Regions from separate parts of the Gottfriedia sp. OAE603 genome, predicted to be linked through region 2. Evidence: a T-box and tRNA genes for the amino acid it is inferred to sense, from the RefSeq annotation. Region 2 holds a T-box; the other holds one or more tRNA genes.

Region 1 (19,852 bases), 1.9 Mb from region 2:
GAATCAGTTAAGGGAAGATATGAGGATGGAAAACGAAATACTACAAAAATTAGTTGAAGAATTATCATTGAAACATTTTAACCGTCCATTTTTACATCAAGCTACTTTTAATGCTAGATTACGAACTACAGGTGGACGATATTTATTAAAAACAAGCAATGTTGAATTAAATAAATTGTATTTCCAAGAACATGGAATTGAAGAATTAAAGGGTATTATCTTACATGAATTATGCCATTATCATCTACACATAATGAAAAAAGGATATAAGCATGAGGACAAGGATTTTAAAGATTTATTAAAACAGGTTGGTGCACCAAGGTACTGCAAACCTTTAACGGCAACAACTAAAAAAAGGATTGTACCTTATAAGTATCGTTACATTTGTACAAAATGTGGGCAAACGTATTTACGAAAGAGAAAAGTTGACTTGAAACGGTTTGTTTGTGGAATATGCAAAAGTACATTAAAACAGTTATAAATAGTATTGACAGGCTATATATTCATAGTTTATATTATTACTTGTCACCACTTACCAGAAAGTGTTGATGAATAATTTATATTATTCCGCAGTAGCTCAGTGGTAGAGCACTCGGCTGTTAACCGAGTGGTCGTAGGTTCGAATCCTACCTGCGGAGCCATTATTTTAGAGAAGTACCCAAGTGGCTCAAGGGGCGCCCCTGCTAAGGGTGTAGATCGTTAACGCGGTGCGAGGGTTCGAATCCCTTCTTCTCTGCCATACATAAGGCCCGTTGGTCAAGCGGTTAAGACACCGCCCTTTCACGGCGGTAACACGGGTTCGAATCCCGTACGGGTCACCATTTTTATATTACGGAGGATTAGCTCAGCTGGGAGAGCACCTGCCTTACAAGCAGGGGGTCGGCGGTTCGAGCCCGTCATCCTCCACCATTTAATTTTATACGGTCCCGTGGTGTAGCGGTTAACATGCCTGCCTGTCACGCAGGAGATCGCCGGTTCGATCCCGGTCGGGACCGCCATTATTTACTACATATTGTAGTATTTTTTCTTTTTTTTGGAGATAATATTTTGGGTGGCTAATTTATTGTCATTTAGGTGTCTGATTGTGTATATCTTGAGGAGTAATTCAAGAGGTGGATTCAATACAACATAAAGAAAATCCTGCGAAGCAGGTTCATGTAGCAAATTCATAGTAGTTTGATTCATGTAGTTTAATCAATGGGCTATAGCCAAGCGGTAAGGCAACGGATTTTGATTCCGTCATGCCCTGGTTCGAATCCAGGTAGCCCAGCCATTTACCTATTTGTAAGAAATGTTGAAATGTGACATTTAAGTACGAATTTTAAATTCTGCTTTTACAGATGTCGGATTGTCTTTATCTTGAGGAGTAATTCAAGAGGTTAGAGCAATACAACATAAAGAAAATCCTGCGGAGCGGGTTCATGTAGCGAATTCATAGTAGTTTGATTCATGTAGTTTAATCAATGGGCTATAGCCAAGCGGTAAGGCAACGGATTTTGATTCCGTCATGCCCTGGTTCGAATCCAGGTAGCCCAGCCATTATCTTTTTTATGAGCAATGCTCTAGTGCGATAGCACGACCAAATAGACTTCTAAGTCATTCAAAAGTGTAGTAATTGTGATACTTGTAATATTATCTTTATTACGAGCCATTAGCTCAGTAGGTAGAGCATCTGACTTTTAATCAGAGGGTCGAAGGTTCGAATCCTTCATGGCTCACTTTTTGTTTATTTGCGGTCGTGGCGGAATGGCAGACGCGCTAGGTTGAGGGCCTAGTGGAGGTTTCTCCGTGGAGGTTCAAGTCCTCTCGGCCGCATCTTATATGTATATAACCAGACAATCTACAGCATGTAGATTGTCTTTTTTGTATTTTATAGTTGTTTGATCAGTACCAATACCTATAATTCAAATGATTTATTGGGTGGATTAAGGTTTGTTTAATATTTACTTCTATAATATAGTTTCTTCTCAAACCCTAAGTAAATTCTTTAGAGTACATTGCATAAATTAACGCTAACTTCGTAAACTAAGCACTTCAAAGTCACATTCTATTTAGTGAATATAACTTATTTCAATAAAAGTTAATTTTTCTTTTAAATTATGTTGACTTTGTGTTCATAGTGCTTTAATATAGATAAAGTTCCCGTTAGAACTTAACGAAGTCATCAGAAGCTTATCGTAGTAAGCTTACTAAGTTTAAGATAAATAAACTTTAAAAAGATGTTGACTTCCAGTAGTAGTTATTATATACTATAAAAGTCGCTAACGAAGTGACAACACAATATGCGCCCGTAGCTCAATTGGATAGAGCGTTTGACTACGGATCAAAAGGTTATGGGTTCGAGTCCTTTCGGGCGCGCCATATTACGGGAAGTGGCTCAGCTTGGTAGAGCACCTGGTTTGGGACCAGGGGGTCGCAGGTTCAAATCCTGTCTTCCCGACCATCTTCGCGGGTGTAGTTTAATGGTAAAATAGAAGCCTTCCAAGCTTCGGTCGTGGGTTCGATTCCCATCACCCGCTCCATTTGAACTTTGAAAACTAAACAAAACATGAAGTAAAACGTCAATTATTAGTTTTTTGAGCAATACAAGATTTAAACTTAACTATTATGGAGAGTTTGATCCTGGCTCAGGACGAACGCTGGCGGCGTGCCTAATACATGCAAGTCGAGCGGACTTGTAGGAGCTTGCTCCTGCAGGTTAGCGGCGGACGGGTGAGTAACACGTGGGCAACCTACCTGTAAGACTGGGATAACTTCGGGAAACCGGAGCTAATACCGGATGACATAAAGGAACTCCTGTTCCTTTATTGAAAGATGGCTTCGGCTATCACTTACAGATGGGCCCGCGGCGCATTAGCTAGTTGGTGAGGTAACGGCTCACCAAGGCGACGATGCGTAGCCGACCTGAGAGGGTGATCGGCCACACTGGGACTGAGACACGGCCCAGACTCCTACGGGAGGCAGCAGTAGGGAATCTTCCGCAATGGACGAAAGTCTGACGGAGCAACGCCGCGTGAACGATGAAGGCCTTCGGGTCGTAAAGTTCTGTTGTTAGGGAAGAACAAGTGCTAGTTAAATAAGCTGGCACCTTGACGGTACCTAACCAGAAAGCCACGGCTAACTACGTGCCAGCAGCCGCGGTAATACGTAGGTGGCAAGCGTTGTCCGGAATTATTGGGCGTAAAGCGCGCGCAGGCGGTTTCTTAAGTCTGATGTGAAAGCCCCCGGCTCAACCGGGGAGGGTCATTGGAAACTGGGAAACTTGAGTGCAGAAGAGGAAAGTGGAATTCCAAGTGTAGCGGTGAAATGCGTAGAGATTTGGAGGAACACCAGTGGCGAAGGCGACTTTCTGGTCTGTAACTGACGCTGAGGCGCGAAAGCGTGGGGAGCAAACAGGATTAGATACCCTGGTAGTCCACGCTGTAAACGATGAGTGCTAAGTGTTAGAGGGTTTCCGCCCTTTAGTGCTGAAGTTAACGCATTAAGCACTCCGCCTGGGGAGTACGGTCGCAAGACTGAAACTCAAAGGAATTGACGGGGGCCCGCACAAGTGGTGGAGCATGTGGTTTAATTCGAAGCAACGCGAAGAACCTTACCAGGTCTTGACATCCTCTGACAACCCTAGAGATAGGGCTTTCCCTTCGGGGACAGAGTGACAGGTGGTGCATGGTTGTCGTCAGCTCGTGTCGTGAGATGTTGGGTTAAGTCCCGCAACGAGCGCAACCCTTGATCTTAGTTGCCAGCATTCAGTTGGGCACTCTAAGGTGACTGCCGGTGACAAACCGGAGGAAGGTGGGGATGACGTCAAATCATCATGCCCCTTATGACCTGGGCTACACACGTGCTACAATGGATAGTACAAAGGGTTGCAAGACCGCGAGGTGGAGCTAATCCCATAAAACTATTCTCAGTTCGGATTGTAGGCTGCAACTCGCCTACATGAAGCCGGAATCACTAGTAATCGCGGATCAGCATGCCGCGGTGAATACGTTCCCGGGCCTTGTACACACCGCCCGTCACACCACGAGAGTTTGTAACACCCGAAGTCGGTGGGGTAACCTTTTAGGGGCCAGCCGCCTAAGGTGGGACAGATGATTGGGGTGAAGTCGTAACAAGGTAGCCGTATCGGAAGGTGCGGCTGGATCACCTCCTTTCTATGGAGACATCATGAACCGTTGGTTCATGCATGAAAAGATGTTTCTTCATTGTTTTGTTTAGTTTTGAGAGTTCACTCTCAATTTGTACCTTGAAAACTAGATAATGTCATTCATTAAACTGCGTAAGTTTAATTTAAGTTTTAAAATTAGTTAAGTTAGAAAGGGCGCACGGTGGATGCCTTGGCACTAGGAGTCGATGAAGGACGGGACTAACACCGATATGCTTCGGGGAGCTGTAAGTAAGCTTTGATCCGGAGATTTCCGAATGGGGGAACCCACTACTCGTAATGGAGTAGTATCTTTACCTGAATACATAGGGTACTGAGGACAGACCCAGGGAACTGAAACATCTAAGTACCTGGAGGAACAGAAAGCAAAATGCGATTTCCTGAGTAGCGGCGAGCGAAACGGAAGATAGCCCAAACCAAGAGGCTTGCCTCTTGGGGTTGTAGGACACTCTATACGGAGTTACAAAGGAACGGGGTAAATGAAGCGACCTGGAAAGGTCCGTCGAAGAAGGTAAAAACCCTGTAGTTGAAACCTCGTTCCCTCTTGAGTGGATCCTGAGTACGGCGGAACACGTGAAATTCCGTCGGAATCTGGGAGGACCATCTCCCAAGGCTAAATACTACCTAGTGACCGATAGTGAACCAGTACCGTGAGGGAAAGGTGAAAAGCACCCCGGAAGGGGAGTGAAAGAGAACCTGAAACCGTGTGCTTACAAATAGTCAGAGCTCGTTAATGAGTGATGGCGTGCCTTTTGTAGAATGAACCGGCGAGTTACGATCCCGTGCAAGGTTAAGTTGAAGAGACGGAGCCGCAGCGAAAGCGAGTCTGAATAGGGCGATATAGTACGTGGTCGTAGACCCGAAACCGAGTGATCTACCCATGTCCAGGATGAAGTTCAGGTAACACTGAATGGAGGTCCGAACCCACGCACGTTGAAAAGTGCGGGGATGAGGTGTGGGTAGCGGAGAAATTCCAATCGAACTCGGAGATAGCTGGTTCTCCCCGAAATAGCTTTAGGGCTAGCCTTATGTGTTAGAGTCTTGGAGGTAGAGCACTGATTGGACTAGGGGCCCCCAACGGGTTACCGAATTCAGTCAAACTCCGAATGCCAATGACTTATCCATAGGAGTCAGACTACGAGTGATAAGATCCGTGGTCAAGAGGGAAACAGCCCAGACCGCCAGCTAAGGTCCCAAAGTATACGTTAAGTGGAAAAGGATGTGGAGTTGCTTAGACAACCAGGATGTTGGCTTAGAAGCAGCCACCATTTAAAGAGTGCGTAATAGCTCACTGGTCGAGTGACTCTGCGCCGAAAATGTAACGGGGCTAAACGTATCACCGAAGCTGCGGATTGATACCGTATGGTATCAGTGGTAGGGGAGCGTTCTAAGGGCGTTGAAGCTAGATCGTAAGGACTGGTGGAGCGCTTAGAAGTGAGAATGCCGGTATGAGTAGCGAAAGACGGGTGAGAATCCCGTCCACCGTATGCCTAAGGTTTCCTGGGGAAGGCTCGTCCTCCCAGGGTTAGTCAGGACCTAAGCCGAGGCCGACAGGCGTAGGCGATGGACAACAGGTTGATATTCCTGTACCACCTGATTTCCGTTTGAGCAATGGAGGGACGCAGAAAGATAGGGTAAGCGCGCTGCTGGATATGCGCGTCCAAGCAATTAGGCTGATGTGTAGGCAAATCCGCACATCGTTAAGGCTGAGTTGTGATGGCGAGGGAAATATAGTACCGAAGTTCCTGATTCTACGCTGCCAAGAAAAGCTTCTAGCGAGGAAATAGGTGCCTGTACCGCAAACCGACACAGGTAGGCGAGGAGAGAATCCTAAGGTGAGCGAGAGAACTATGGTTAAGGAACTCGGCAAAATGACCCCGTAACTTCGGGAGAAGGGGTGCTCTTTTGGGTGCAAGCCCGGGAGAGCCGCAGTGAAAAGGCCCAAGCGACTGTTTAGCAAAAACACAGGTCTCTGCGAAGCCGTAAGGCGAAGTATAGGGGCTGACGCCTGCCCGGTGCTGGAAGGTTAAGAGGAGGGGTTATCCCTTACGGGAGAAGCTCTGAATTGAAGCCCCAGTAAACGGCGGCCGTAACTATAACGGTCCTAAGGTAGCGAAATTCCTTGTCGGGTAAGTTCCGACCCGCACGAAAGGCGTAACGATTTGGGCACTGTCTCAACCATAGACTCGGTGAAATTATAGTACCTGTGAAGATGCAGGTTACCCGCGACAGGACGGAAAGACCCCGTGGAGCTTTACTGCAGCTTGATATTGAATTTTGGTACAGCTTGTACAGGATAGGTAGGAGCCTGAGAAGCCGGAGCGCCAGCTTCGGTGGAGGCGTCGGTGGGATACTACCCTGGCTGTATTGAAATTCTAACCTAGAGCCGTTATCCGGCTCGGAGACAGTGTCAGGTGGGCAGTTTGACTGGGGCGGTCGCCTCCTAAAGAGTAACGGAGGCGCCCAAAGGTTCCCTCAGAATGGTTGGAAATCATTCGAAGAGTGTAAAGGCATAAGGGAGCTTGACTGCGAGACCTACAAGTCGAGCAGGGACGAAAGTCGGGCTTAGTGATCCGGTGGTTCCGCATGGAAGGGCCATCGCTCAACGGATAAAAGCTACCCCGGGGATAACAGGCTTATCTCCCCCAAGAGTCCACATCGACGGGGAGGTTTGGCACCTCGATGTCGGCTCATCGCATCCTGGGGCTGTAGTCGGTCCCAAGGGTTGGGCTGTTCGCCCATTAAAGCGGTACGCGAGCTGGGTTCAGAACGTCGTGAGACAGTTCGGTCCCTATCCGTCGTGGGCGCAGGAAATTTGAGAGGAGCTGTCCTTAGTACGAGAGGACCGGGATGGACACACCGCTGGTGTACCAGTTGTTCTGCCAAGAGCATGGCTGGGTAGCTATGTGTGGAAGGGATAAGTGCTGAAAGCATCTAAGCATGAAGCCCCCCTCAAGATGAGATTTCCCATAGCGTTAAGCTAGTAAGACCCCTGAGAGATGATCAGGTTGATAGGTCAGAGGTGGAAGCGTGGTGACACGTGGAGCTGACTGATACTAATCGGTCGAGGACTTAACTAACAAGTTTGATAATGACATTATCTAGTTTTGAGGGTACAAACCCACAAATAAATCAGGTGATTAAGGCGAAGAGGTCACACCCGTTCCCATACCGAACACGGCAGTTAAGCTCTTCAGCGTCGATGGTAGTTGGGGGTTTCCCCCTGTGAGAGTAGAACGTCGCCTGGTTTTATTTTTTTAAGGATCTAAATTAATTAGTATCCAAATTATCGCGGGGTGGAGCAGTCTGGTAGCTCGTCGGGCTCATAACCCGAAGGTCGCAGGTTCAAATCCTGTCCCCGCAACCAAATGGTCCCGTGGTGTAGCGGTTAACATGCCTGCCTGTCACGCAGGAGATCGCCGGTTCGATCCCGGTCGGGACCGCCATACATATGAATTTTAAAACGAAACAATTTGTTTCGTTTTTTTTTATATATAAAACAGCATTATCGTTTCAATAGGCAATGAAGAGTCGTTATAAATTTTGTAACATTCTTAAGTATTAGGAATTATTACTGTTTGACAATCCCTTAATGTTTTGAAATGATATAATATGGCAAAGTTAGAATAGACGAGTATGAATTTTTTGGTGGTGAAGTAATTGGAAATTGTTTTACATACAAATACCGAGGAAGAAACGCAGCAAATTGCATATTTTCTTGGTGAAATAGTTCAACAGAAAGATGTTATTTTATTAGAAGGTGACTTGGGTGCTGGCAAAACAACTTTTACGAAAGGATTTGCAAAAGGACTTGGCGTAAAAAGAACAGTTAACAGCCCTACATTTAATATAATAAAAGAATATAAAGGTAGAATTCCACTATACCATATGGATGTTTATCGTTTAGAAGGAAGTAACGAGGATTTAGGCTTTGATGAATATTTTATGGGTGAAGGTGTTTGTGTAGTAGAATGGGCACATTTAATTTCAGATTACTTACCAAATGAATTCTTGAAAATTGTTATTACACATAAAGAAAATGGTAGAATGATTACTTTATTCCCTAAAGGAGCAAGGTATGAATTTGTTTGCAAGGAGTTAATAAAAGATGACCGTTTTAGCAATTGATACTTCAACAAATGTAATGGGTATTAGTCTTTTAAAGGATGAATCAGTTATTGGTGAAACTATTACATTTATAAATAAAAATCATTCCGTACGTTTAATGCCTGCAATTGATGCTTTAATGAAGGAATGTAACATTAAACCTAAGGAATTAACAAAGATTGTAGTTGCAAAAGGACCTGGATCGTACACTGGTGTAAGAATTGGTGTTACAGTAGCGAAAACACTAGCTTTTTCATTAAATATACCGATCGTAGGTGTATCTAGTTTAAAGGCATTGGCGTCAAATGGTCGTTACTTTGAAGGGCTAGTTTGTCCAATATTTGATGCGAGAAGAAATTTATTGTTTACAGGGCTTTATGATTTTAGAGGGAATGAAACTTCAAGTATTTTAAACGAATGTAATATAGATCGAAGTGTTTGGATGGAAAAATTAAAGTCACTGAATGAGCCAATTCTTTTCGTTGGCAATGATGTTGCGATTCATAAGGATTACATTATTGAACAACTAAATGAACGAGCAATATTTGCTACGAATAATTTAAACAACCAAAGACCAAGTGAATTATTTAACTGTAGTCTTGAGGAAAAGGAAGAATCTGTGCATGAATTTGCACCTGAGTATTTAAGATTATCTGAAGCTGAAGCAAATTGGTTAGCAGACCAAGAAAAGTAGGAGGATGTTATGATTTCATCAGTTGCTTTTCGACAAATGAGAGAAGAAGATTTAAATCAAATAATGGAAATAGAAAAAAAGTCATTTGCAACACCATGGACATATGATGCGTTTTATAATGAGTTACATACAAATCAATTTGCTCATTATGTTGTAGCGGAGGTTGACAAAGAAATCATTGGATACTGTGGATTATGGGTAATTATCGATGAAGGTCATATAACGAATATTGCTATATTGCCGGAGTATCGTGGTAATGGTCTTGGCGAAAAATTGCTTCTTGCAGTAATGGACACTGCTCGTGAACTTGGTGCGGAAACATTAACATTAGAAGTAAGGGTTTCAAATGATGTTGCAAAGGGATTATATCGTAAGCTTGGATTCCAAGATGGAGGAATTCGTAAAAGTTATTATACAGATAATTATGAGGATGCTTTAGTAATGTGGGTGAATATAAATGATCATAAAAGATAATTGTTTAATTCTTGCTATTGAAACTAGCTGTGATGAGACATCAGCAGCTGTTATTAAGAATGGTAATGAAATATTAAGTAATATTGTCTCAACTCAAATCGATATCCATAAGCGATTTGGTGGTGTAGTACCCGAGGTTGCTTCAAGATTACATGTTGAGCAAATTACATTAGTTATAGAAGAGGCCATGTCAAAAGCAAATGTTGAATACACAGACTTATCAGCGATTGCGGTAACAGAAGGTCCAGGTTTAGTTGGAGCTTTACTTATTGGCGTTAATGCTGCGAAAGCAATTGCTTTTGCACATGATTTACCTCTAATTGGTGTACATCATATTGCAGGTCATATTTATGCTAATCGACTTATACAGGAATTGCATTTCCCTTTATTGGCACTTGTGGTCTCCGGAGGGCATACTGAGCTTGTTTATATGAAAGAAGACGGAGAATTTGAAGTAATTGGTGAAACAAGAGATGATGCAGCTGGAGAAGCTTATGACAAAGTAGCTAGAACATTAAAGCTTCCTTATCCAGGTGGTCCACATATTGATCGTTTGGCGCAAGAAGGAAGTGCAAATATTCCTTTTCCTAGAGCTTGGTTAGAGGAAGGTAGCTACGATTTCAGCTTTAGTGGATTGAAATCAGCTGTTATTAATTATATGCACAATGCTGAACAACGTGGAGTGGAGATATCCCCAGAAGATGTTGCTGCAAGCTTTCAAGAAAGTGTTGTAGAAGTAATTGTTACGAAAACAATTCAAGCAGCAAAAGAATATGATGTAAAACAAGTATTGTTAGCAGGTGGAGTTGCTGCAAACAAAGGTTTACGTGCTTCATTACAAAAAGAAATGAGTATATTTAGTGATAAAGAGTTAGTCATTCCACCACTTTCACTTTGCACTGATAATGCTGCTATGATTGGTGCAGCTGCGTATGTTCGTTTCAAACAAGGAAAACTATCAAGCTTGTCTTTAAATGGTAATCCAGGTTTAGATTTAGAAAACATGTAAGAAAGACTTATTCACATTTTCAACAAAATATGTGGATAAGTCTTTTTAGTTTGTTTACAACTTAATAACATTATGTGAACAATAATGTGTATAACTTTAGACAATAACTGTGGATAATGTGCATAAGTCTGTGTAAAAGCTTAAAAATACTAAATTATTTGTGGATAAACATGTAGATAAATAAAAAACGGATCGCTTTTCGCGTATCCGTTTTTTGTTTATTCTTGTAAGTTCTCCCATTCTTCCATAAGAGACATTAAATTTGTTTCATGATCATTTTTCTGAGTGGTTAGTTCTTGTACGAGTTGGAAATCTCCGTAAACTTCTGGTTTACACAGTTCAAGTTCGATCTGTTCAATTTCTTTCTCGATATTTGAAATACTACTTTCAATCTCTTCTATACGACGTTGTGTTTGGCGTAGCTTTTTCTTTAATTCTTTATCCTGTTGATAATCTGAAACTGGTTGATGACTGGATTGACGAATCTGAATTTCAGCGTTTTCCTTTTCAGCCAGTTCTTTTTCATATGCTTCATTTTTCTTGAATAAATAATAATCATAATCGCCTAAATAAGGAGTCAAACCTTCTTTTGCAAGTTCAAATGTTTTTGTGGATAATCTGTTCATAAAGTATCGATCATGGGAAACGAATAAGATTGTTCCTGGGTAATCTAGTAGAGCATTTTCTAATACTTCCTTACTATCCAAATCTAAGTGGTTCGTTGGCTCATCTAGAATTAAGAAATTTGCTTTTTTCATCATAAGCTTTGCAAGAGCCAATCTAGCTTTCTCACCACCACTTAAAGATGAGACATTTTTCGTGACATCATCTCCAGAGAATAAAAAGTTACCTAAGATTGTTCTAATTTCTTGTTCAGTCTTTAACGGATAATCATCCCATAACTCATCAAGAACTCTTTTGTTCGATGTTAATTTAGCTTGTTCTTGATCATAGTAACCAATAAATACATTTGCTCCGAAATCTATACTGCCTTGTAGTTTTTCTAAATCGCCAATAATCGTTTTAAGTAATGTTGATTTTCCAACTCCATTTGGTCCTACTAGGGCAACACTATCTCCACGATTAAGGACAAACTGCATTGACTGATCTATAGTCGGTACACGGTCGTAACCAATGAAAAGGTCTCTAACGTTAAGTACATCATTTCCACTTTGTTTATCTATTGTAAAAGAAAAATTGGCAGAAGACTCGTCTCCTTGTGGTTTATCTACTCTGACCATTCGATCTAGTTGTTTTCGACGGCTTTGCGCTCTTTTAGTAGTAGAAGCGCGAGCGATATTTCTCTGAACAAAATCTTCGAGCTTGGCGATTTGTTCTTGTTGTTTCTCAAACTGTTTTAAGTCTTGTTCGTATTGAGCAGCTTTAAGTTCTAAATGCTTACTATAATTCCCCACATATCTTTGATGCTTGTGGTTTGAAATCTCATAAACGATATTTACAACTTGATCAAGAAAATAGCGATCATGTGACACGATTAATACAGCGCCAGGGTAGGATTGTAAATAACGTTCAAGCCAGCTAAGTGTATCAATGTCTAAATGGTTCGTAGGCTCGTCCAGAATTAATAAATCAGGCTTTGTTAGTAATAGCTTACCTAATGCCAGTCTCGTTTTCTGACCACCACTTAATGATGATATTTTTGTATTGTAATCTTCATTTGAAAAGCCAAGACCACTAATAATTGAACGAATATCTGCTTCAAATTGATATCCGCCACTTTCTTTAAATGTAAATTGAAGATGATCATATTCGTTCACAATTTTGTCGTAAACTGTTTGATTTGAATAAACATCTTCTTGGGTCATTTTATGTTCTAGCTTTCTCATGTTATCCTGCATTTCTACCAAATGGCTAAAAACAGAATAGTATTCTTCCCAAATTGAGCGATCACTTTGTAAGCCAGAGTTTTGAGCTAGATATCCAATCGTGACATCTTTTGGTTTAATTAATTCTCCACCATCATAAGATATTTCACCGGCAATAATTTTTAAAAGAGTAGACTTACCAGCACCATTTCGACCAACAATTGCTACTCGATCATTCGTCTGAACTTCTAACTTAATATTTGAAAGTATAATGTCACTACCAAAATATTTGGAGACATTATTAACTTGTAATAGGATCAAGATATTTCACCTCATTGCAAAATTTTTTATCTATTAAACTGTTTACTGTCAAAATTCATAAATATAGTGTATATTTTACAGTAGAACAAGTACTTTATTACTAAAATGAAGGCTATTTACACAATATAGTAAAAAGAATTACAGTAACAGTAAGTGGGGGATTGTAAAATGGAGTCGGAACAAATTAAAATTCCACAAGCTACTGCTAAACGTCTACCTTTATATTACCGTTTTATAAAGAATTTGTCTTTATCAGGTAAACAAAGAGTTTCTTCAGCAGAGTTAAGTGAAGCAGTAAAAGTAGATTCCGCTACAATTAGAAGAGATTTTTCGTATTTTGGTGCCTTAGGAAAAAAAGGGTATGGCTATAATGTAAATTATTTATTAACATTTTTTTCGAAAGCGCTTAACCAACACGAAGTAATGAAAGTAGCGTTAATCGGTGTGGGGAATTTAGGAACCGCATTTTTACATTATAATTTTATAAAAAACAATAATACAAAGATTGAAATGGCGTTTGATATCGACCCAATGAAGATTGGAACAGAAATAGGTGGAGTTCCAGTCTATAATCTTGATAAATTAGAAGAAATAATGAACGATGATATTCAAATCGTCATTCTAACTGTTCCTGCTCAAGTCGCACAGTCGATTGCAGACCGTTTAAAAGGTAAAAATATAAGAGGTATTTTGAATTTTACGCCTGCACGTATTAGTGTTCCGGAACATATTCGAATACATCATATTGATTTAGCTGTTGAGTTACAAACATTAGCATACTTCTTACAACAATAAGTAAATTAAAAACCCCCATTTCCATGGGGGTTTTTTTAATAGATGAAATGAAACAATTTAATTTGTTGAAATACGACAAATGAGTTCATGAACATATGAGTTAAAATTGGAACTAAAATTGAATTTGTTCGTTTATATAGGTAACAAAATATAAATCCGATTAGAAAATAAGATAAAAAGAATGGCAGGTCACCGTGCATGAACGCAAAAATAACTGAGCTAATTCCAGCAGAAACAATAAATGGAAAACGTTCAAATAGCTTTTTAAAAATAATACGACGGAATACGATTTCTTCCAATATCGGTGCAATTAAACTTGGAATGACGATAAAGGCAGGGTTTAGCTTAGCGATTTGAATAATGTTCTGCGTGTTTTCTGACCCTTTATCTAAATCAAAAACTAAAATTAAAATGAGATTACACACAATTTGAGTAAACATTGTGACAGCATAACCAATTAAAGCCCATTTTAATATTGTCAGCGTAAAACTAGACGAAAGGTTTTTTATTCCAATAGAGATTGGACCTCTTAATAAAATTAAAATAACTAGAAGACCTGTAATAAAACTAATGCATCCCCATAAACCCACTGCTTCGATTTTGGCTGTTTCTTTGTCTAAGCCTTCATATAAACTACTATTTAATAGAAAACGAACACCATACAATCCAGAATACTGAATCAAAACATACGTTAATAAAATCCATAAATCTCTTGTTTTCAAAACGATAACTCCTTTGTGTTGATATTTTCATAACCCAAAGGTTTATAACAACATGTACATTATTGTACTCGTTTAAGATGGTTCTTAAAAGGTATTTACATATTTTTATTAAACTTCTTTAAAATACGTAAATTAAAATTAATAAATTTCGACAAGAAAAGTGCTAGCTTCGGACTTGCAAAATCTCATGATATTATTTAAACTAATAATTGTGTTAGCACTCAATATTAATGAGTGCTAAAAAATAATGATTAGATTATTGAGGAGGTATTACACATGTTAAAACCATTAGGTGATCGTGTTGTAATTGAGCTTGTTGAGTCTGAAGAAAAAACTGCTAGCGGTATCGTATTACCAGGTAGTGCACAAGAAAAGCCACAAGAGGGCAAAGTTGTTGCAGTAGGTACTGGACGTGTACTTGAAAACGGCGAGCGCGTTGCTTTAGAAGTATCTGTAGGTGACCGCATCATCTTCTCTAAATACTCTGGTACTGAAGTTAAATACAGTGGTACAGAATACCTTGTACTTCGCGAAAACGATATTCTTGCAATTATAGGTTAATTAAATAAAATACTTAGTTTATAAAATAATTTTTAAAATTTTAAGGAGGTCATTTTAATGGCAAAGGACATTAGATTTGGTGAAGAAGCACGTCGCGCAATGCTACGTGGTGTAGATGCTTTAGCTGATGCTGTAAAAGTAACATTAGGACCAAAAGGACGTAACGTAGTTCTTGAGAAAAAATTTGGTTCTCCGTTAATTACAAATGATGGTGTAACAATCGCTAAAGAAATCGAATTAGAAGATGCGTTTGAAAACATGGGCGCTAAATTAGTAGCAGAGGTTGCTAGCAAAACAAATGAAATTGCTGGGGACGGTACAACAACTGCAACAGTATTAGCACAAGCGATGATTCGTGAAGGTCTTAAAAACGTAACAGCTGGTGCAAACCCAATGGGTATCCGTAAAGGTATCGAAAAAGCAGTTGCTGTTGCACTTGAAGAGTTAAAAGCTATCTCTAAACCAATTGAAGGCAAAGAGTCTATTGCACAAGTTGCAGCAATCTCTTCAGCTGATCCAGAAGTAGGCGACTTAATCGCTGAAGCAATGGAACGTGTTGGTAACGACGGTGTTATTACACTTGAAGAATCAAAAGGTTTCACAACAGAATTAGAAGTAGTAGAAGGTATGCAATTTGACCGTGGATACTCTTCACCTTACATGGTTACAAATTCAGATAAAATGGTAGCTGAATTAGAAAACCCATATATTTTAATTACAGATAAAAAAGTAACAAATATCCAAGAAATCTTACCAGTTCTTGAACAAGTTGTTCAACAAGGTAAACCATTATTAATCATTGCTGAAGATGTTGAAGGTGAAGCGCAAGCTACAATCATCGTTAACAAATTACGTGGTACATTTAATGCTGTAACTGTAAAAGCTCCAGGATTTGGTGACCGTCGTAAAGCAATGTTAGAAGATATCGCAGTATTAACTGGCGGTGAAGTAATTACAGAAGAATTAGGATTAGATCTTAAAACGACTAATATTACTCAATTAGGCCGTGCTTCTAAAGTTGTTGTAACAAAAGAAAATACAACAATCGTTGAAGGTGCTGGTGAAACTGAAGCAATCCAAAGACGTATTGGTTTAATTCGTGCTCAATTAGAAGAAACTACTTCTGAATTTGACCGTGAAAAATTACAAGAACGTCTTGCAAAATTAGCAGGTGGTGTAGCAGTAATTAAAGTTGGCGCTGCAACTGAAACTGAGCTAAAAGAACGTAAATTACGTATTGAAGATGCTTTAAACTCAACACGTGCTGCAGTAGAAGAAGGTATTGTAGCTGGTGGTGGTACTGCATTAATGAGCGTATATAATAAAGTTGCTGCAATTGAAGCTGAAGGTGATGTTGCTACAGGTATTAACATCGTATTACGTGCGCTTGAAGCACCAGTACGTCAAATTGCAACAAATGCTGGTTTAGAAGGATCAGTAATCATCGAGAAATTAAAATCTGCTGAAGTTGGCGTTGGTTTCAATGCTGCTAACGGACAATGGGTAAACATGATTGAAGAAGGAATCGTTGACCCAACTAAAGTAACACGTTCTGCACTTCAAAATGCAGCATCTGTTTCTGCTATGTTCTTAACAACTGAAGCTGTTGTAGCTGACATCCCTGAGAAAAATGCTCCTGCAATGCCTGACATGGGCGGCATGGGAATGGGCGGCATGATGTAATATCATCCCCTTAATAAAAACCCCGTAAACACTGTTTACGGGGTTTTACTATATTACTCTAAAAAAGAAATCCCCCTTGAATAATCAAGGGGGTATCTTCATTTATACGATAAAATCATCAAATATAGGATCAATTAACTCGCCATTGCTTAACTGACCTCTATTTTTAATTTTACATTTGATAAAAGGTTCAACATAGGTGTAGATTTTGTCTTCGCCTGTTTTTATATGTTTTGTAACGCTGAAAAATGCTTTTCTTTGTCCATTATTCATTCCAAACTCTACTACGCCAACATTTTCAAATTGATTGTTTTTATATTCAGAGATTAATAATCCCATACCTTGTTTTTTATATCCTGTAATGTAGTAAACATTGTACTTCCAATTAATAACTTTTAACCAATTCAAAGATCGGTGAGCTGGTATATAAAAAGAATCTTTTGATTTCGCGACAATTCCTTCAAGGCCAAGCTCTTTAATTTGTTCAAACAACGCTATACCGTCTGACTCAATAAAGAAGCTTTTTTTAATGAATTGTTGGTCTTTCAGTTCGTCGGCAAGAATTTGTTTTCTAGTTGATAAAGGTTCTTTCATCAAATTTCGTTTTCTAATTCGTAATATATCAAAAACGATGTATGTTAATGGGTACTCTTTACTTCCTTGAATAATTTTATGTTCTTGAATCGTATTTACTCGATTTAAAGCTGCTTCATAATCCTCTTTACCGTCGTTGTAACAAACGAGTACGCCATCTAAATAGCAATCATCTAATTCAAGAATATCTAGTTCAGGTATTCTACCTGTTAATTCCGTACCATTTTCTGTGTAAAGTTTATTTAATCCATTTTCTCGTTCCAGTAGTAATCGAACACCATTAGATTTTAATTCGAAGTAATGCTCATCAGAATCAAATGGGTTGTCAGCAGTTTGTAATAACATTGGCTCAATAAACATGTTTTAATCCACTCACTTGATTAATGTTAATATACATAATCTAGTATCCTTCCCATTTTTTTAGTTTTTGAGTTAATTTATATAAATTTTCGTTCAAGTGTTTCTTTTTATAAGTTTTTATATTTTTATCTTCATTAGTTAATTTACTGATATATTATCCCTATTTCAAGTCATAACTTGTCTTCTTTCACAATAAAATTAAATTATCTACTGTGAAATGTGGTGAAAAGAAATGGGGAAAAAAAGTAGTTTTAGAATAACAGAGCTTATGTTAAACGAGTATTATGATTTGAGTCAAAAAAAGAAAAAACATTGAAAATCAAATGGAGCAATTACAAAAAGTATTTCATGGTTTTCTTGATCATCAATTTGGTGAGAATGAAAAAGGCGAGTTTGTGATCAATAATTTGAAATTAGAGCGAATCATTAGAAAGAAAGAGAAGTTTAATGACGCAGAAACAGTAAGTAAACTTGAGGAACTAAAATTAACTGATTTAGTTCAAGTTATTAAAAAACCAGATGGTGATAAAATAAAATCAGCCATAAATCTGGGCTTACTAAATGAAAAAGATTTGGACGGATGTATTTCAATTCATTCGTCACAAGCAATTTATGTAAAGCCAGTTAAAACAAAATAATACAAAAGGAATCAAAGGAGGGCTAAATGCTCTCCTCTTTTTATTTGTCACCAATTTTTGCATTTTGAATATTTTATTAGTATGTGAGTACAAGCATAAAAAGTAAGTATATCATGCTTGAATAAATAAAGAGGGAGCTTTAGATATGGCACTTTGGAAAAATGACTTTATTACAATCAACAAATATACAAGACCGTCTATAAAGTTAAAAGCTATTAAAAAAATCGTGTTACATTGGACGGCTAACCCTGGAGCGAGTGCTGAAAACCATCAAAGGTACTTTAATGGTACAGCTATAAAAAATAAAACATATGCATCTGCCCATATTTTTGTAGATCCTAATGAAGCAATTTGTATTATACCTTTTGATGAAGTAGCTTATCATGCAAACGACCAGTATGAAAGAAATAGTCGTGGTGAAGTATTTCGAGGTGTACCAGAGTTAGCCCCAAATGCTAATTTATTATCAGTAGGCGTTGAAATGTGTGTTGAGAGAGACGGTAGTATCTCATCAGCTACAATAAAGAGAGCTGCAACAGTGATTGCTGCGTTATGTAAAGCTTATAAATTAGATGAAAATGATGTTGTTAGACATTATGATGTAACACACAAACTTTGTCCAAAACCATTTGTGGATGATCCAGAAAAATTTAATGATTTCAAAGCACAGGTTAGAGAAATCTTAAATCCACTTAAAAAACCAATATCTACTAGCCAAAAAGATTCTATTCCGTATAAAGGAATATTAAAAGAGGGATCTAGAGGATCAACTGTAAAAAAAGTTCAGCAAAAACTTAAAATAACAGCAGATGGGATATTTGGTCCAAATACAGAAAAAGTAGTTAAAAATTTCCAATTAAAGAACGGATTAGCAGCGGATGGAATCGTTGGTCCCAAAACATGGAGCAAGCTTTTTTAATGCTTTGATAAAGGGTTTATAAAGGGACTATCATCTTATCATACTTTTTGTAAGTGAAATTGTAATCAAGAAGATGAAATAGTTGAAGTGAAATTACAAGCTAATCGCATTCTAAATTAGTCCTTTAAAAGGCATGATGTCTATAAGTGGCTAAAACAATGCAAAAAAAATCCCTAAGCTATTTAGATTAGGGATTTTTTCATTTAATGAGGTGAGATTACTTTTAAACCAATTACAGATGCTATAACAAGCGTAATAAAGAAAAGTCTTTTCCAGTCGCGGGATTCTTTAAAGAACATCATTCCAATGATGACCGAACCAGCAGCACCAATTCCGGTCCATATTGTGTACCCAGTTCCAACAGGGATGACTTTTAAAGCTTTTGAAAGTAAATAAAAACTAATCCATCCAGAGACAACACATAAAATAGAGTAATTTAATTTTTTAAAATTGTTGGAAAGCTTCATAAAAGTAACAAAACCAACTTCTCCTAAACCAGCAATTAATAAATAAATCCATGCCATTTTATGATGCAGCTCCTTTATCTTCTTGAAGGTCTGATTTTGTTGTTAATTTTAAGCCTAATATGCCTGATAGCAGTGTTATAACTAAAATAATTTTCATGAGTGAGGCTGTTTCGTTTAAAAATACCATTCCGATAATGACCGTTCCAGCAGCTCCAATACCGGTAAAAACAGCATATGCCGTACCAATTGGAAGTACTTTAATTGTTTTTGAGAATAGATAAAAGCTAATGATAATTCCTATTAATGTCAGAATAGTAGGCACCGTATTTGTAAAACCATCTGAATACTTAAGTCCAAAAGCCCAAGCGATTTCACATATTCCTGCAATGATTAAATAAACCCAGCTCATCATTCATCTCTCCTTTTTCGTTGCAATCGATCGCCAAAAAAAGCTCCAAGCAGCTTTTAAGCGTTTCTTTACGAGTCCTTCATCAGGATCAAACAATTGAATAAAACA
Region 2 (10,315 bases):
AATGAGATAATAATGTTTTCGCTTCTTCAAGTTTGTTTTCCTTCAGTAAAAGTTCGAACTCAAGTACATTTTTAAATTTATGTGAACGCATTGAATCCTTTGTTACTTTTGCTTTCTCTAATTCATTTTCTTCAATAAAAAGTAGTGTTTTATAATATGAATTCCACTCAGGTACTTTAATGAAATCAATTCTTTCTTTAATAAATTGCATATCTTTTTTTGAAAAGCCATAAACAACTTGATAAACGGCTTTTTTTGAGGGATTCATTCGCTTATTCATAATATAATGATACGAATGTTCGATCTCATCGTGCATATGGTTTGTAACTGAGTAAAGAAAATAAAGGATTGATTTTTTGGATTGCTTGCTCAGATAACGTTCAATGCTTGTTAAGTTTTTTGAAAAATAAAATGGATAATAAATAGTCCAAAAAAATGAGAGTAAAACTCCAACATAAAAGAGTCCAAATACATAAGATGGTGCATCAGATAGTCCTAAACAAAAAGCACCGATAAACAGTGAGATAATAAATATAGTTTTTTTCATAAAGCCTCCGTGATTTACTTACTAGATGTAACTAAATTATAACACCTGTATTCATTATTAGGTTTTTTAATTAAACTAGGAAAAAAATCAATTTATTTAGATCCAGAAAAAATGATTAGCGTAAACAAATTTCTTTGTTGTTAATTCTCATCAGATAAATCCTCAAATTTCGGATTACTTTGGATCAATAAAAAAAGCCGCTTATTAGCAGCAACTCATAATCTTCAACTAATGCATTCATTCGTTCTATAAGGGAAAATGAGCTTAATCCTTTTCTAAAATAATAAATCGCAAAAAGGGAAGAACAATAATGTCCTTCCTCTATCCATACACAAGATTTGATTTTAATTTGATGATTTATTTAATTGAAAATACGTTATCCACCTTATTTTGCAATAAATGAAAAGCCCTACCTATATAAATAGATAAGACTTTTAAGATCATTTAATAAAATTATATCTTCTGATTTTCACTTAATTTTAATTTAGCGAACGATGCCTCGAACACTTAAAAACATTAATAGATTCTTAATGGCTTTTTGAGCTGTTAGTAAGGCCTGATCTGCGTGAGAATGAATAGTTCTAACAAAGGCGATTCTAGAATATGAGCTTTTCAGTTTACTAACATGAATTCCATCTGAAATGAGCTGACTGAATTCAGCAACCCCTTCCATATTTTTAATTTCATCTTTATTTTGAATTGTTTCAAGGACTCCATCAAAATTAACAAAAGAATACCAAATTGCGGAGGTTTTCCTTTCTTCATTCACTGAATTTAAATGATTTACTAACTTTTCTTTTATTGATATCCCTGCTTCTTGTTCCACTAAATATTGAATGCAATCAATTCCTATTGAATCATAAATTAATTCTGGTAATTTATCACTAGGTGGTCTTAATTGTGTTTCAATGATTTTAGGTCCATCAATTGTATAAATGATATCTGTGTGTGTAATACCATATTCAATATTTAATGCATCTAAAAATTTGAATGTATATTGCTTAATTTTATTTTCGATATGAAGTGGTAAATCTGCTGGAAAAACATGACCAATCTCAACCTTGCTATCTTGGTCTACATGCTTTTCTACAATACCAATCATAAAATGTTCACCATTTTCCGAAATTACTTCAACGCTAAATTCTTGTCCAACTAAAAGGGGTTCAACCATTAGAGTCGAATAATCAAGACGAGGAGCTGCAGCTAATTCGGAAAACTCCATTGCTTCCTCTATGTCGTCTTCCGTATAAATAACGGAAATACCTGTACTTGCTTTCCCTTTTGATGGCTTTAATATTAATGGATAACCTACTTTAGTAGCAAATGTTTTAATTTCCTCTACTGATTGGATAAGTTCACAAGGAATGTCTTCAAACTGTAAAGCCTCTAATCTTTTTCTCATTTTATATTTATTATTAACCCAATCAATTGTACTTGGATGATGAAATTGAATATTAAGTGCTGATGCGATTGTACATGCTTTATCTTGATCCAATTCTTCAAAAGAAGAAACATGGTGAATTGGATTTAATCTATGAAGATTCTTTGCATATTCTATCCACATTTCTGGGGTAGAATCATCCTTCATCACAATAATTGACTCATGACAATGCGCTCTATGTAAAAACGGTAGCTCAGATGCTCTACAAATTACACTAGTTCGAATAGTAGATTGTATCTCACTAAATTTAGAGGAATAATTAGATGTACCTATAATTAGTATATGTTTTTTTGCTTCGACTAGATTTTCCATTAAAAATCCTCCTTCGTAAAACAAATTAGATACTGAATATTTAGTCATATTAATCTATTTATATACGTTTCAACCTAAAATATTATGAATATTGGCGAAAAAACGATATTTTTGTAGAAAAATATACAAATAGCTCATGACTTTTATTAATAATTAGACTAAAATAGAATTAAATTTCTGTAAATTGGGGTTTTGGAGTGGAATATATGTTCGATAAAGGATCAATTATTCAATATTTTCGTCAAAAAAAAGGACTCACACAAGAAGAACTTGGTCATGGAATCTGTTCGAAGACTCATTTAAGTAAAATTGAAAGAGGTCTTACTGAAGTTTCTGATGAAACTATTTCCCTACTTTGCGCTCGAATGGGATTTGATATTGATGAAGAAATTGGGATGCTTCAAAAGGTTGAAAAGATGCTTGAATCCTTACAAAAACTGATTATTTTTCAAGATAAAGAAAAAGCTCATGCCATTTTAAGTGAACTTGAAAAGCAAGAATTTAATTACATTACACCCTTACATATTCGATATTTATTAATAAAAACTAGACAATTACTACTAGATCACCAATTAGAAGATGCAAAAAAAATATTATTCTCAAAAGAAATTCAAAATCAAAAAATACCCCAACTTGAGAAGAATTTACTAAATCATACTCTTGGCATATACTATATACAGACATATGAACTACATAAGTCAATTGAGTTTTTAAAAAAGGTATCTTTAGAATCATATAATAATCCTGAAATTCATTACCACCTTGCACTAGCATATTGTCATTTAAACGCACATATTTCTTCATATCATCATTGTCAAAAAGCAAAGGAATTTTTTGTTTATACAAATAATTATCAAAGATTACTAGACACAGAAACGATTGCTTTAATACTTCTTGAAGAAGAAACACATCTTCTTTTCAGCGAAATTGAATCGAGATATGAAAACTTATTAGACTCAGTTAGAATCATAAAAGATCAAGAAAGGGAAGCGTTTTTATTACATAACTTTGCTTATCAACTATATAAATTTAAGAAATATAGTGAAGCACGCAATTTTTACGAACGCGCCCTGACTTTAGCACCAAAAGAAAATGTAAACTATCTAACTGCTCTTTTTGGCTATATGCGATGTCTATATACAGGAAATTTGGCAGATGAAATCACTATTAAAGGGATTATTAAAGAAGGTATAGAAGAAGCTAAAATTAAAAACTTAGATTATTATTTACTGTTATTTTCTTTATACCACTATAAGTTAAATAATGATGAATTATTATATTTTAGTTATTTAAAAGATAGTGTTTTACCATATTTATATGAAGTCAAAAATAGAGAATTTTTCGTTCCTTTATCAAAAGAATATATTCAATATTTGATTTCTAAAAATGATGGGCAATCTTTACTAGATTTTTTAAGTATTTATCAAATTAACTATACATTGGAGGACTAAGAATGAAAAAATTAATTTTAATTGTAGCCTTATCAGTAATAGTAACTTCATTTACATTCTTATCAAATGAATCAAGTTCAAGTTCAACTGCCTCACTTTCAAAATATGAAAATGATTATGTATATCCTTTAAGTAATCGTATTTTACCTGGAGGCTGAAAAAAGAAAAACACGAATCAATCGATTCGTGTTTTTTCTTTTTAATATGCCTTACCCCAATAAACCATTGTTTCTGTTTTCTTACCGCAGCATACACACTCTTCAGAGATTTGCTCTTGTTCAAATGGCATACATCTTGAAGTTAATCCAGCCTCTTCTTTAATTTTTTCTTCACATGCTAATTCTTTACACCACATTGCTTTAATGAAGCCTTGTTTGTCATCGCTTAATTGTTTTAGTTCGTTAAATGTTGTTGCTTTGTATGTTTTTTCAGTTCGATTTTTTAGTGCTTTTTCATATAAAGATTGTTGGATTTCTTCTAATATTGTTGTGATTGTTTCTTCTAAAGAATCTAATGATACGAAAATTTTTTCACGTGTATCTCTTCTTACTATTACCGCTTGGTTTTTTTCGATATCTTTTGGTCCAATTTCAACGCGAACTGGGATCCCTTTCATTTCATATTCATTAAATTTCCAACCTGGCATTTTATCAGAAATATCGATTTTCACGCGTGCAACTTTGGAAATTCGTTTTTGTAGCTCTTTCGCTTTTTCTATTACGCCATCTTTATGTTGTGCGATTGGAATAACCATTACTTGTGTTGGTGCTACTTTTGGTGGTAAAACTAATCCACTGTTATCACCATGTACCATGATTAGTGCACCGATTACCCTAGTAGTCATCCCCCATGAAGTTTGGTGAACATATTGTCTTTTAGAATTTTTATCTGTGTATTGGATGTTAAAAGCTTTTGCAAATCCATCTCCAAAGTTATGTGATGTACCACTTTGAAGTGCTTTTCCGTCATGCATTAAACTCTCAATTGTATATGTTGCCTTTGCTCCTGCAAATTTTTCTTTTTCTGTTTTTTGGCCTTTTATAACTGGAATAGCTAAAAAGTTTTCTAAGAAATCTGCATAAACGTTTAGCATTTGAATTGTTTCTTCTTGTGCTTCCTCAGCAGTTGCATGAGCTGTATGCCCTTCTTGCCATAAAAACTCAGTTGTTCTTAAGAATGGTCTTGTTGTCTTTTCCCAACGTACCACAGAACACCATTGGTTATATAGTTTTGGAAGATCATTATAGCTCTCAATGACCTTCGAATAATGTTCACAAAATAATGTTTCTGAGGTTGGACGAACCGCAAGTGGCTCTGCTAATTCATCATGTCCACCATGTGTAACCCAAGCTAATTCTGGTGCAAAACCTTCGACATGATCAGCCTCTTTTTGTAATAATGACTTTGGTATAAACATTGGCATATATACATTTTCGTGATCAGTTTGTTTAAATTGTGTATCTAATTCTTTTTGGATGTTCTCCCATATCGCATAACCGTATGGTCTTAAAATCATACACCCTTTTACGCTTGAATAGTCTACTAATTCGGCTTTTTTTACGATGTCTGTATACCATTGTGAAAAATCAACATCCATATCTGTAATCGCTTCTACAAATTTTTTTGTACTCATGTTTTCTACCCCTTATCAAATTTTTTATACAAAAAAACACCGAGAATAATCGAAAGGGACCATTCTCGGCGTTACCACCCTAATTATTATGTAGAAATGAAAATGATAAGTAAGATAAATAAAAAACGCCATGAATGACCTAAAGGGACCATCCATGGCGTTACCACCCTACTTATTATGTAAATTGCTACATAATCTCTTAACATCTTTAACGGGAAAACCGCTGTAGCCTACTCTAGTTCGGTACAGTGACTCCAAGGCTGGTTCAGTTTACATACTTTAGGAATTTTCACCACCCATTCCCTCTCTAAAAAAGCTGTTAAACTTACTATTCCTTTTCTAAGTCGTTTATTAATTTAAAAATATAATACGTTAAGTTATAACATCTGTCAATGAGGCCAATACCCATTTTTACATTTTTTTCTACATTTCTTTATAAATTGCTTCTTCTTTTACATTTTTTGCTCGTTTTGGCATCGGAACTTCAGATAATAACATACCACCAACGATAAATGTTCCACCAATTAGAGTATGTGAAGTTAAAGTTTCTCCTCCAAATACTACTGCAGTAATAGCAGCAAAAACAGGTTCTAATATGAAAATAAGAGCTGCTTTTGTAGATGAGATATGTTTTTGTGCAAACATTTGAACCCAAAACGCTATACTTGTACAGAAAATAGCAGTTACGATTACCGCGAATATAAATGTTGAGTTTGTAAATAGTTCCTTTGATAAAGGTGTTTTAGGAAGTTCAAAAATAAATGCTGAGATTGTACTAAAAATACCAACTGTTGCTAGTTGAATCGTTGTAAATGTAAGTGCGTCCATTTGTTTCGTAAATTTACCAGTTAAAATGATATGAATGGCAAATGCAATTGCACCAAAAAGTGTTAAAACATCACCGATATTAACTGACAAACGATTACCTAATGTTAAAAAGCTTAATCCAAAAAGAGCAATGAAACATGCGATTACTGTCGCCCAATTTGAACGTTCGCGGTAAAATACATATAAAAATACTGGAACTAATACAACACATAAGCCTGTAATAAACCCTGATTTAGAAGATGTTGTATAAATAAGTCCAAAAGTTTGTAGTAAATAACCTGAAAACAACATAAATCCGATTCCACTAGTGATAAGAACCTGTTTTAATGTGATACCATTCTTTTGTTTTCTTCTTAATAGAAAGGGTAAAAGGATTAAAGTTGCTAGGATGAAACGAAATGCATTAAACGTGAACGGTTCTACAAACTCAATTGCATTTTGTACGACAACAAATGTTGTCCCCCAGAGTAGTGTTACTATGATTAGTGAAATGGTAGCAATTCTTTCAATTTTCAATCTCTCATACCCCTTTTCTTTGACTTACTTCCCCCAATTACAGAAAAAAGAGATGTGACATAACACATCTCAGTAATTATGATTGCAAATAGACGTCTCAATTAATTATATACTCTATTTTACCATAATGTGAGGGCTTTTTGTCTTAATGAATTAAATTTCGATTGTTTTACAAATAGCTTAATTCACTTATGTAAATTCGCACTATCTTCACATTGACTGAAGTGAGTCACCTATCTATACTTAAATACAGAATAAAGAAAAAGGTGATTTTATTGGATTTTGAAATAACATTTCTATCATTTTATGTAGTAACAGTTGAAGGTAAAGGAGATCAATCTGATAAACGCTATAAACATTTTCAAACAATAGATGAGAATATGTATGAAGAAAGTGCTTTAAAAGGCTTTTTAGACGGGGAGCTTGCTCGAATCGTTAATCGAAAAGTTGAACGACACGCTAAAAATGATACAGTTCCGACTAAATTAGGACATTTTATCGTAGAAGAAAATCATTCGCTAGATTCGAATCCAAATTATAATTTATTTCAAAGAATACGTCATGCAAAAACTACTGAAGAATTTAAAGCTGCCAATGAGACATTAGTTATTAATTATGTAGATACGAGTGCAGTTCGTGGTGGAGCATTCTTAGTGATACAAGCAAAATTAAGAAAGTATTACGATGATCCGATTGTTTTTGTATTAAAATGCGATTTTGAACCGAAAGTTGCTTCCATTTCAGATGAATCTACTTTAATCAAAACGGTAGAAATGGCGATTACAACGAAAAATATGAAATCGATTCAATATCCATACATGGAAGAATTAGGTTTATTATCTGAAAGTGAATTAAAAATTCATCAAGCATCTCACGCTCGTTATTTTGAGGACTTCTTAAAATTTGTTTCATACGCTGAATCTATGCCAGAAATCGTAAAGTCACAAGTTATGACGATGGTTTATGACCGAATCGACGAGGTATTTGAAGAAGAAAGTGAAGAAAGACAACAATTTGAAGCTGCAATGGAGGTTTGGGCAGCAAGCCCTAAGCGAGAAATTCAAGAGCATTTCTCTTCCGAAGAAGTAATAGAAGCAGCTGCACAAATCGTAGAACATACACCTGAAATTGAATTAGCATTTAAGGCTGATCATTTTTCAATAAAAGGAATGCTAGCAGACTTTGGAGAAAATTTACACATCGCAAAAGTAAATGGTCGCTATGTTGTTATGTTAGAAGCCGATACTCTACAATTTGAAAAGGGCTTCTCCCCTATTGAATTTTTAAAACCTGATGAAATTCACCATGTCATTGATAAGATTAAACAAAAATAAAAGAGCCTAATGGCTCTTTTTTTAATAATTGATAAATGAACTGATAATACATAATACAAACAAGACAAGCGCGTAATATCTAAATTTCACAGGTTTATTGTATTTACCTAAGAGTTTTTCAAGAAACCTATCACAAATTTTTAAGATAAAAACGCCGATTGTTACTTTTATAATTATATAGATAATATCATAATACCAATGAACGAATTTCCTCTCACTAGTAATTTGAATTAATAAGAAAAAAATGCTAAACAATATTAAATAACTTACATCCATTTCCTTTTTATTAAACAACCACTTATTTAATCGTTTTATATAAGTTATAACATTCACCACCAAAGTAAATATATATTATTAATTTTAATTAGAATATAATAATTTTCTATTGTTTCAGATTGTTACACAACAAAATTTTCAAGAAAATATGTTACTTCCTTTCTTAATGAAAAAATTCGCTTAGGCATTAGCCGTTTCCTTCCGCATTTTGACTACATATTGTATTTTGTATTACCGAAAAAGGAAGGAGCGACTTTTATATGTATCAGTATCCTAATTACTATCCGTATAATCCGCAGACGGTTTATCAACAACCTCAATATAATCAATACTCACATGCAACTTGGGAAGATCAATATGATATAGAAAGACAACCACAGCAAATTCAAAATCTTACTAGACGCGTTAATGAATTAGAAAGACGCGTAAATCAATTAAATGAAACTGTTAATCGACTTCAACAAACTTCAGAGCGTCATACATTCCGTTTAAATAGGTTGAATCAACGCTTACGTCGAGTTGAACAAAGATTAAACATACCATTCACTGCATCTGAAGATGGATTTTAAAAAACAAAAAACTATAAAAAAGAGAGTAACCCACTCTCTTTTTTTTATGTTTTTATTTACTCATCTATTAAAATACTTTGCATTAGCTTAATGACTTTATCAATGTCTTGTTTCGTAACCCAGTAATGTGTTGCAAATCTCATACTCCCATTTTCATCAGGTGCAAAGATCGTAATATCATTTTCTTTAAATATTTGTTCAATTTCTTCTGGAGTTCTATTCGTACTTTCAATTTGAAAGAATACTAAATTAATATGATTATTTGTTGAATCTACTTTTAAACCTGGAATTTCTTTTAATCCATTAGCTAAATAAATAGCATTTTCATGATCTTCATGTAATCTAGTCGTCATTTTCTCTAGAGCTATAATTCCAGCTGCAGCTAGGAATCCAGACTGTCTCCACCCGCCGCCTAATAATTTACGCTTTTTCTTCGCTTTTTCAATAAATTCAGTACTTCCTGCTAATATTGAACCAACTGGAGCACATAAACCTTTCGATAAACAAAACATTACACTGTCACTATACTGGGTGATTTCTTTCACATCAGTGCCTAAATATGTTGCCGCATTAAAAACTCTTGCGCCATCTAAATGGATTGGTATATTTTTTTCTTTGGCAATCCAATATACTTCTTTCATATAATCAATATCAACTACAGCGCCATTGGAGTATGCATTTTCTAAACAAATTAAAGAAGTTTCGGGAAAATGCAAATCTTCAGGACGAATTGACTGTTTTATTTTTTGAAGGTCCATTTTCCCTGAAACAGTTTGAAGAGTTCGTAAATGTACACCCGCAATAATTGAAGACGCTCCTACTTCATGTTCGAATATATGACAGTCCTCACCTAATATTACCTCAGTTCCACGATCGCAATGTGTAAATAAAGCCAATTGATTTCCAAATGTGCCACTAGGGACAAAAAGTGCAGCCTCTTTACCAATCATAGATGCCGCTAGTTTTTCTAGTTTTTGAACAGTTGGATCATCACTATAAACATCATCTCCAACCTCTGCATGAAACATTGCCTGTCTCATTTCATCAGTAGGTTGTGAAACCGTATCACTTCTTAAGTCAATTAAACGTGATTTCATATTTTATCTCCTAACTCAATAAATTTCAGAATAATCTAAAATGACCTATCAGACGCATCGAGATTGAATTTAACGTAATATCATACATTCATTACTCTATAAAATACTTACGAAAAGTCTAGTTTTTTTTCATACTCAGCTAAACCTAAACGGATCAATTTTTCTGTGACTTCTTCAATACCTAACTGGTGATTTAAAGCAATTTGCTTTATTTTCGCTTTCATAGAATCTTCTACAAATGTGGTTAATTGTTCTTGATTACTTGAAAAAATAATTAATCCTGGTCTAGAAGATAATTTCCCATCCTGCAA

What was found. A T-box is a leader RNA that pairs with one kind of tRNA and senses whether it is charged. The one in region 2 lies ahead of proS (proline--tRNA ligase), so its partner is inferred to be a tRNA-Pro.
Region 1: it has a tRNA-Pro gene. The T-box ahead of proS (proline--tRNA ligase) is inferred to sense a tRNA for this amino acid. The anticodon was not compared.

The regions. Positions count from the first base shown of each region.
Region 1 is NZ_JBEUNN010000001.1:3,875,805-3,895,656, reverse strand. It holds gene ABID96_RS19580 (SprT family protein) at 26-481, shown strand; tRNA gene ABID96_RS19575 (tRNA-Asn) at 567-641, shown strand; tRNA gene ABID96_RS19570 (tRNA-Ser) at 649-739, shown strand; tRNA gene ABID96_RS19565 (tRNA-Glu) at 747-821, shown strand; tRNA gene ABID96_RS19560 (tRNA-Val) at 834-909, shown strand; tRNA gene ABID96_RS19555 (tRNA-Asp) at 923-998, shown strand; tRNA gene ABID96_RS19550 (tRNA-Gln) at 1,199-1,273, shown strand; tRNA gene ABID96_RS19545 (tRNA-Gln) at 1,465-1,539, shown strand; tRNA gene ABID96_RS19540 (tRNA-Lys) at 1,646-1,718, shown strand; tRNA gene ABID96_RS19535 (tRNA-Leu) at 1,733-1,815, shown strand; tRNA gene ABID96_RS19530 (tRNA-Arg) at 2,285-2,361, shown strand; tRNA gene ABID96_RS19525 (tRNA-Pro) at 2,367-2,443, shown strand; tRNA gene ABID96_RS19520 (tRNA-Gly) at 2,449-2,522, shown strand; rRNA gene ABID96_RS19515 (16S ribosomal RNA) at 2,605-4,154, shown strand; rRNA gene ABID96_RS19510 (23S ribosomal RNA) at 4,306-7,245, shown strand; rRNA gene rrf (5S ribosomal RNA) at 7,298-7,413, shown strand; tRNA gene ABID96_RS19500 (tRNA-Met) at 7,456-7,532, shown strand; tRNA gene ABID96_RS19495 (tRNA-Asp) at 7,536-7,611, shown strand; gene tsaE (tRNA (adenosine(37)-N6)-threonylcarbamoyltransferase complex ATPase subunit type 1 TsaE) at 7,826-8,293, shown strand; gene tsaB (tRNA (adenosine(37)-N6)-threonylcarbamoyltransferase complex dimerization subunit type 1 TsaB) at 8,274-8,966, shown strand; gene rimI (ribosomal protein S18-alanine N-acetyltransferase) at 8,976-9,440, shown strand; gene tsaD (tRNA (adenosine(37)-N6)-threonylcarbamoyltransferase complex transferase subunit TsaD) at 9,424-10,449, shown strand; gene ABID96_RS19470 (ABC transporter ATP-binding protein) at 10,668-12,596, opposite strand; gene ABID96_RS19465 (redox-sensing transcriptional repressor Rex) at 12,765-13,391, shown strand; gene ABID96_RS19460 (CPBP family intramembrane glutamic endopeptidase) at 13,427-14,113, opposite strand; gene groES (co-chaperone GroES) at 14,390-14,674, shown strand; gene groL (chaperonin GroEL) at 14,732-16,357, shown strand; gene ABID96_RS19445 (ATP-dependent DNA ligase) at 16,460-17,311, opposite strand; gene ABID96_RS19440 (hypothetical protein) at 17,635-17,949, shown strand; gene ABID96_RS19435 (peptidoglycan recognition protein family protein) at 18,095-18,868, shown strand; gene ABID96_RS19430 (DMT family transporter) at 19,072-19,392, opposite strand; gene ABID96_RS19425 (DMT family transporter) at 19,394-19,744, opposite strand; gene ABID96_RS19420 (TetR/AcrR family transcriptional regulator) at 19,748-19,852, opposite strand, start outside.
Region 2 is NZ_JBEUNN010000001.1:1,933,631-1,943,945, reverse strand. It holds gene ABID96_RS09680 (hypothetical protein) at 1-547, opposite strand, end outside; gene ABID96_RS09675 (ATP-grasp domain-containing protein) at 1,032-2,300, opposite strand; gene ABID96_RS09670 (helix-turn-helix domain-containing protein) at 2,507-3,751, shown strand; gene ABID96_RS09665 (hypothetical protein) at 3,754-3,909, shown strand; gene proS (proline--tRNA ligase) at 3,951-5,384, opposite strand; T-box leader at 5,525-5,735, opposite strand; gene ABID96_RS09655 (DMT family transporter) at 5,808-6,728, opposite strand; gene ABID96_RS09650 (DUF3900 domain-containing protein) at 7,004-8,062, shown strand; gene ABID96_RS09645 (hypothetical protein) at 8,599-8,907, shown strand; gene ltaE (low-specificity L-threonine aldolase) at 8,964-10,004, opposite strand; gene ABID96_RS09635 (helix-turn-helix domain-containing protein) at 10,112-10,315, opposite strand, start outside.